2 regions of the Soonwooa purpurea genome follow, and region 2 is predicted to be linked to the other one. Evidence: riboswitches for the same ligand, from Rfam matches in the RefSeq annotation. Region 2 holds a riboswitch; the other holds the start of a gene.
What was found. A riboswitch is a leader RNA that binds a small molecule or an ion and turns the genes downstream of it on or off. The one in region 2 is predicted to bind S-adenosylmethionine.
Positions count from the first base shown of each region.

Region 1 (3,428 bases), on a different contig from region 2:
TTAAAGAAAAAACGAAAGAAAATCAGGATTCTAAAATTATACTCACGGTTAACAAAAACAATTCAGCAAGACAATTCTACGAATCCCAAGGTTTTAAAGTCTATGACGAAGCCGTGTTCGACATTGGGAACAATTATGTGATGGATGATTATTTAATGGAATTTGATGTTTGATTTCGATTAAAGAAAATAAATACAAATACACAAATCAGCAATAACCAAATATAATAAGAATGTCCAACGAGCGATAGATAATCAATATTCCCTTTGCTGAAACTCATTAATATTAAAACCTGTGCGCCGTAAGGAATAATGCCTTGGATGATACAGGCAAAAATGTCCAATACAGAAGCCATTTTTCGGGGCTCTATTTGATAATGTTCAGAAACAGGTTTTGCAACTTTTCCTGTAATTAAAATCGCAATGGTGTTGTTGGCAATACAAGCGTCCACCAGACTTACCAAAATGCCCATGCCAAACATTGCCGAGAATTTTGATTGAATGCTTTTCAGGATTTTATTTAATAAAAAACGAATGCCACCAGCATATTCAATAATGCCTGCAAGTCCTCCCGTTAGTAACGACAGTAGGAAAATTTCTGTCATCGAGGTAAAACCTTCATAACTGGTTTTCGAAAATGTGATGAGGTCCATTCCCGCGCTGTACCAACCGATAATTCCAGAAACGACAATCCCGATGAGCAATACGAAAAAAACATTCATGCCTAGAAATGCCAATCCAATAACCAGAATATAAGGAATCAAAAGATAAAAATGACTGTTGTGTTCGGTGTGATGCTGTAGTGGTGGCACATCCGAATTATTTAAAAATAGAAGGACAATTGTTATTAAAAATGCGGGCGCGGCAATCCACAAGTTGGTTCGGAATTTATCCGACATTTTGCTTCCCAAAGATTGAGACGCCGCAATAGTCGTATCCGAAATCACGGAAAGATTGTCCCCAAACATCGCTCCAGTCAACAAAGCGGCAGCCATAAGGTTGATGTCAATGCCACTTTTTGTAGCCAGTTCAATAGCGATGGGCCCAAGGGCAACAATACAACCTACCGACGTTCCGGAGGCTAATGACAGAAAAGATGCTAAAATAAAAATCCCCAACGCAATGTAATTAATAGGAATATAGTCCAAACCCAAATTAACAATTGCATCAACACTTCCAGAAGCTTTTGCTACTGCTGAGAAAGCGCCTGCCAAAAGATAAATAATACACATGGTCAGCACATTCTTATCGCCACAACCTTTTAAGAATTCATTCATTTTAGTTCTAAAGGGAAGACGGATTATCAAAAATGCGGAGATAATACCCACGGCCATAGCAATAGGAGAAGGCAAGGCATAAAAATCGCCCAAATATATTCCAGCGCCTAAAAAGCTAAATACAAAAACTAAAAAAGGAATAAGGCTAATGAAGCTTTCGCGAGATTTGTTTTCGGTCGTCATGCATTGATGTTTAGTAAGACCACAGCAGAAGATTGATAACAACATTTTTTCCAAAAATTGGCTTATCGCTTTAGCACCTTGCTTGTCGTTGCAGGTTGCTACCTCTGCGGAGGTTCCTGATAATTGAGTTACAAAACTATGTTATAAATGCCAATCTTCCAAATCTTTAGGAAATCTTGCCCCACTTATTTTTGCCTTTATATTGTTTGATGTAAAAATTCTTCATGGACAAATGCTTCGGATGTACAAGCAGTGCATCTTTTTGCAACAGATGGTCAACAGCCAGTTTTGCGCTTTTTATAATCTCCGAATCGGTCATGAGGTTCAGCTTTTTGAAATCGACAACGCCGCTTTGTTGTGTTCCCAAAATGTCGCCAGGACCACGAAGCTCCATATCCACTTCAGAAATTTTGAAGCCATCGTTGGTTTCGGTCATGGTTTTAATGCGTTTTCGACTTTCGTTAGATAATTTATCAGAAGTCATAAGAATGCAATAGCTCTGTTCTGCACCACGACCAACGCGCCCGCGCAGCTGATGAAGTTGTGACAATCCAAATCGTTCAGCACTTTCGATGACCATCACAGAAGCATTTGGGACATTTACGCCAACTTCAATAACCGTTGTTGCCACCATAACTTGTGCATTTCCTGAAGCAAAATATTGCATGGCTTGATCTTTTTCATCAGGTTTCATTTTACCATGAAGCATCGCAATATTGTAACTTTTGAAATGTTGTAAAATATGATCAAAACCATCTTGAAGATTCTTGTAATCCAAAGTTTCGGACTCTTCAATTAATGGATAAACGAAATAGATTTGTCGGCCTTTTTGTAATTCTTCATGACAAAAATTGTACACATAAGCGCGGTCTTTTTCACGGCGATGTGCTGTAACAATAGGCTTTCTACCAACAGGCATTTCGTCGATTACAGAAACATCAAGGTCAGAGTAGAAGCTCATCGCTAATGTTCTCGGAATGGGCGTGGCGGTCATTACCAAAATATGAGGCGGGATTTTGTTTTTTGCCCAAAGTTTGGCACGTTGTGCAACGCCAAAACGATGTTGTTCATCAATAATTACCAAGCCTAAATTTTTGAACTGAACAATATCTTCCAATACAGCATGCGTCCCAATAAGTATAGACAGTTCCCCCGACAAAAGTTGTTCATGAATGATTTTCCGTTCAGATGTTTTTGTAGAACCCGTCAAAAGTTTGACCTTAATATCTGTGTTTTTTAATAAATCTTGAATCGAATTAAAATGTTGTTGCGCCAGAATTTCGGTGGGTGCCATCATACAGCTTTGGAAAAAATTATCCATCGCGATCAGCATTGTTAACAATGCGACCATGGTTTTTCCGGATCCAACATCGCCTTGTAGCAAACGATTCATTTGTGTGGAGCGTTTCATGTCGGTTCGTATCTCTTTCAAAACACGTTTTTGCGCGCCAGTCAAATCGAAAGGAAGTTGATGGTTATAAAAGTTATTAAAATAGTCACCAACAATTGGAAAAGGATTTCCTATAGATTTGGTGTGTTGATGTAGTTTTTTTAGTCCAAAACCTAACTGGAAAAAAAAGGCTTCCTCGAATTTTATTCTTCGCTCGGCTTCTGCAGCTAGTTTTGCATTTTGAGGAAAATGAATATTAAAATAGGCCTCCATTCGTCCCATTAATTTTAAAGATTTAATGAGGTTTTCTGGAAGATTTTCGGTTGTAAGTTGAGGTAAGTTTTTCAGAATTTCATAAATGACGTTCTGAAACAATTTGTTAGTAATGCCACGTTTGGTTAGTTTTTCGCTGCTGGAATAGACTGGAAGAAGGCTGCCAGATATGGCTTTGGTTTCATCGGTTTCTATCTCGGGATGCGGCATGGAAAAACTGTTGTTAAACGATTGGACTTTTCCGAAAATAAATATATCGCGATTAGCAGGAATAGATTCTTTCATCCATTTGGTGTAACGGAACCA
Region 1 covers NZ_JBSSMA010000019.1:32,707-36,134, forward strand. The annotation lists gene ACVFVN_RS13785 (GNAT family N-acetyltransferase) at 1-173, shown strand, start outside; gene ACVFVN_RS13790 (Na+/H+ antiporter NhaC family protein) at 149-1,459, opposite strand; SAM-I-IV-variant riboswitch at 1,494-1,587, opposite strand; gene recG (ATP-dependent DNA helicase RecG) at 1,626-3,428, opposite strand, start outside.
Region 1: another riboswitch for S-adenosylmethionine. It lies ahead of ACVFVN_RS13790 (Na+/H+ antiporter NhaC family protein); the one in region 2 lies ahead of ACVFVN_RS02320 (alpha/beta fold hydrolase).

Region 2 (3,428 bases):
ATGGGCATAAAAATCATTGGCCTCCTGAATACGGCGATTGAAATGCTCTTCGAAATCCCAAAAGGCATCTTCTAGAATATGTGGCGACAAACGAAATTCAAAAATTTTGTTGGCTTTTGCTGGTATAAGTTCTTCGCAACGAAAAGCCGCTTTGGTTCCTAATTTCTCAGGATTTACAGAAGTTCCGCCACGGAGGATATAATCATTAATCCCATCTTTATAAAAACCACCGTCGCGGGTTTCCTCGAAGAGTTTCGGCCTATTGGTTTCGTTTTCACAAAACAGCGCTTCTACATTTTTATTCCTGGAATAAAGCTTCTTCAGCGGGATACTATCATGATGAATATCAATTTCGCCTTGTTTAGAAAATTTTAATTGAGCTTTGTAATCGTTATAACCCCATCGCCAATTATTACGATACCAAAGTGTTGGCAAAACAACCAAAGGCGCATCATTATCACTACGATTATGAACATCAATTCTCACCAAAAAATCATCTTCTCCAACTTTAGCATATTCTATAAAAATGTCAAAATATTCATCATTATCAAAAATACCTGTATCGATAATTTCGTATTCTCTTTCCTTATTGGTTCAGTGTGCATTGGTATTAATTAAATCCTCGTATGGAAAAGCATTTATAGGATATTTGTAAAGCATTTTCATATAGCTGTGCGATGGTGTATTATCGAGATTATAAAAAATCTCTTTAATATCTTCACCGTGGTTGCCTTGGTAATTACTCAACCCAAAGAAACGCTCTTTGATAATTGCATCTTTTTTGTTCCAAAAAGACAAGGCAAAACATATCAACTGCCTGTCATCAGAAATTCCGGCAATGCCTTCTTCCGCCCACCGGTACGTCCAACTTTCGGCATTATTGTGGTTTGTAAATCCCCACGCATCACCATTATTACTATAATCCTCGCGAACATTTCCCCATTGGCGGTGACTAACATAAGGTCCCCATTTTTTCCAATTCGGATTATTTATTCTTTCAAATTCTACCATTTGCTATTATTTTTATCAAAATATTTTATTTAAAATGATAAAGTCTCACTAACAAAATTACAAAATGTGGCGTTCTCAAAACATTAAATTTTATCATAATAAATATGTTTAAAAAAAATTAAAAACCCCTACTCAACAAAATCAGAAATCAGAATATTTTCAACAAACACTTCAAACAAAAACACTTTACCCATAAAATTTTCTAAAATATTGTTATTTTTAGATTTTTTTATTAGAAATTAAAATTTAGTTGCTACATTTGCACAAGCGTTCATTCACATATTGAAAATGTTATCCAGAAAGGTTGAGGGACTAGACCCTACGAAACCTTGGCAACCCTTTGCGAAAGCGAAGAAGGTGCTACGTTCTACCAAAATATTTTGGACAGATAACAACTGAAGTTCTTTTTTCAGCCATTCTCAACGGCATTTTCAATGTAATTAAAAACATCATCAACATTGAAAAAAGAATTATTAACAATCCCTATCAATTACAAAACACTTTCAGGAAAACACTTTGAAATTCCTCTTAGCTACGAAGTCTTTGGCAAAACTCTCGGCACTGCGCCAATTGTATTAGTAAATCATGCCCTAACTGGAAACTCAACCGTTTCTGGAAGCAAAGGTTGGTGGAAAAATATCATCGGAACCCAACAGATTATTTCAACTAAAAAATACAGTATTCTTAGCTTTAATATTCCTGGCAATGGTTACAACGATTTTTTTATCGAGGATTATGAAAGCTTTACAAGTAAAGATATTGCAAATCTATTTTTACTTGGATTAAAACATTTAAAAATCCAGCGACTCCATAGTATTATTGGAGGTTCTCTAGGAGGTTCTATTGCTTGGGAAATGTTAGCATTACAACCAAATCTTGCCGAAAACTTCATCCCAATCGCCTCCGATTACAAAACCCACGATTGGCTTTATTCACAATGCTTGGTACAAAAGTACCTTTTAGATTCCACAGAGAAGCCTTTAGAAAAAGCCCGCGTACACGCCATGTTATGTTACAGAACGCCAGAATCTCTTAATGAAAGATTTAATAACAAAATACTTCCAGAAAAATCCATGCGCGAATCAGAAGATTGGCTTATCTATCACGGCAAAAAACTAAACGAAAGATTTAGTTTGAAAGCCTACAAGCTCATGAACCAACTGTTGATGACTATAGATACGGATGAAAAATATTTAAGAAAAATCAAAGCCAATATCAACCTCATCGCTATTAATACAGATCTATTTTTTCCAGCATCTGAAATTAAAAAATGTTTTGAAAAAATTAAAAAAGACAAAAAGGATATTTTCTACGACGAGATCGTATCCAGCCATGGCCACGACGCTTTTTTAATGGAATACAAACAATTACAAGAACTTCTAAAACCTATTTACTAAACATCATGACAGATCAACCCTCCATCAATATATACAGAAAAAAAGCCTTAGTTAATTTTGAAGGCAAGGACTTCCTGGGTCAAATTGGTATCGATTCAAGAATTTTTAACACTTTAAACAATGGCGGCATCAGCGTTGGCGTGATTTCTCAACAGGCTATAGAAAATGGCGTGTCGGTTTTGGTCGATGAGAAAGACGCAGAAGCGGCTGTAACATTGCTTTCCAAAGAATTTAAACATGAAAAAAACACGGGCATCGTTAGCAATATCTACAGCATTGATAACCTTTGCGTACTCGGTTTTGTATCGGAACAGAATGCCAAAATACTATCCGAGCTTCAACGTAATAAAATCTTCCCTTTATTACTAAATCAAGCATCATCAACTGGTCGCGTCAACATTGTGGTGACAGATAACCAAACGGAAATTACCCAAAACATCATCGAAACCGAGATCTTTGGAAAGCCAAAAGTGGTTCATCTGGCTTTAATTGGGCATGGAAATGTTGGTTCTACTTTAATTGAACAGATTTTAGATTCGGCCTATGACATTTTAACAAGAAAAAGAATTGACTTAAAAATCATTGCAATTTGCAATTCAAAGAAAATGGTATTAAATAAATCTGGATTCAGAAGCGATTGGCGACAAAAAATCAATTATTCAAATACAGAAACTAATATTCAAGACATTATCCATTACGCCAAAGATCACAATCTAGAAAACCTTGTTTTGGTGGACAATACGGCTAGCAAAGATTTTGTTAAAAATTATACAGAATTTGTGGACAATGGTTTTGATATCGTTTCTTCTAACAAAATTTTCAACACATCTTCGATTTCCGACTATCGAGATTTCAGAAACATTCTTGCTAAGAATAACAAAAAATACTTATACGAAACCAATGTTGGAGCAGGTTTACCTTTAATTGACACCATTAAGCTTTTACATCTTTCAGGAGAAAATATCACAAGAATCAAAGGTGTTTTTTCGGGAACTTTGAGTTATGTTTTTAATCAGTTTT
Region 2 covers NZ_JBSSMA010000002.1:108,842-112,269, reverse strand. The annotation lists gene ACVFVN_RS02330 (MGH1-like glycoside hydrolase domain-containing protein) at 1-486, opposite strand, end outside; gene ACVFVN_RS02325 (hypothetical protein) at 595-1,011, opposite strand; SAM riboswitch class I at 1,300-1,406, shown strand; gene ACVFVN_RS02320 (alpha/beta fold hydrolase) at 1,470-2,408, shown strand; gene ACVFVN_RS02315 (ACT domain-containing protein) at 2,414-3,428, shown strand, end outside.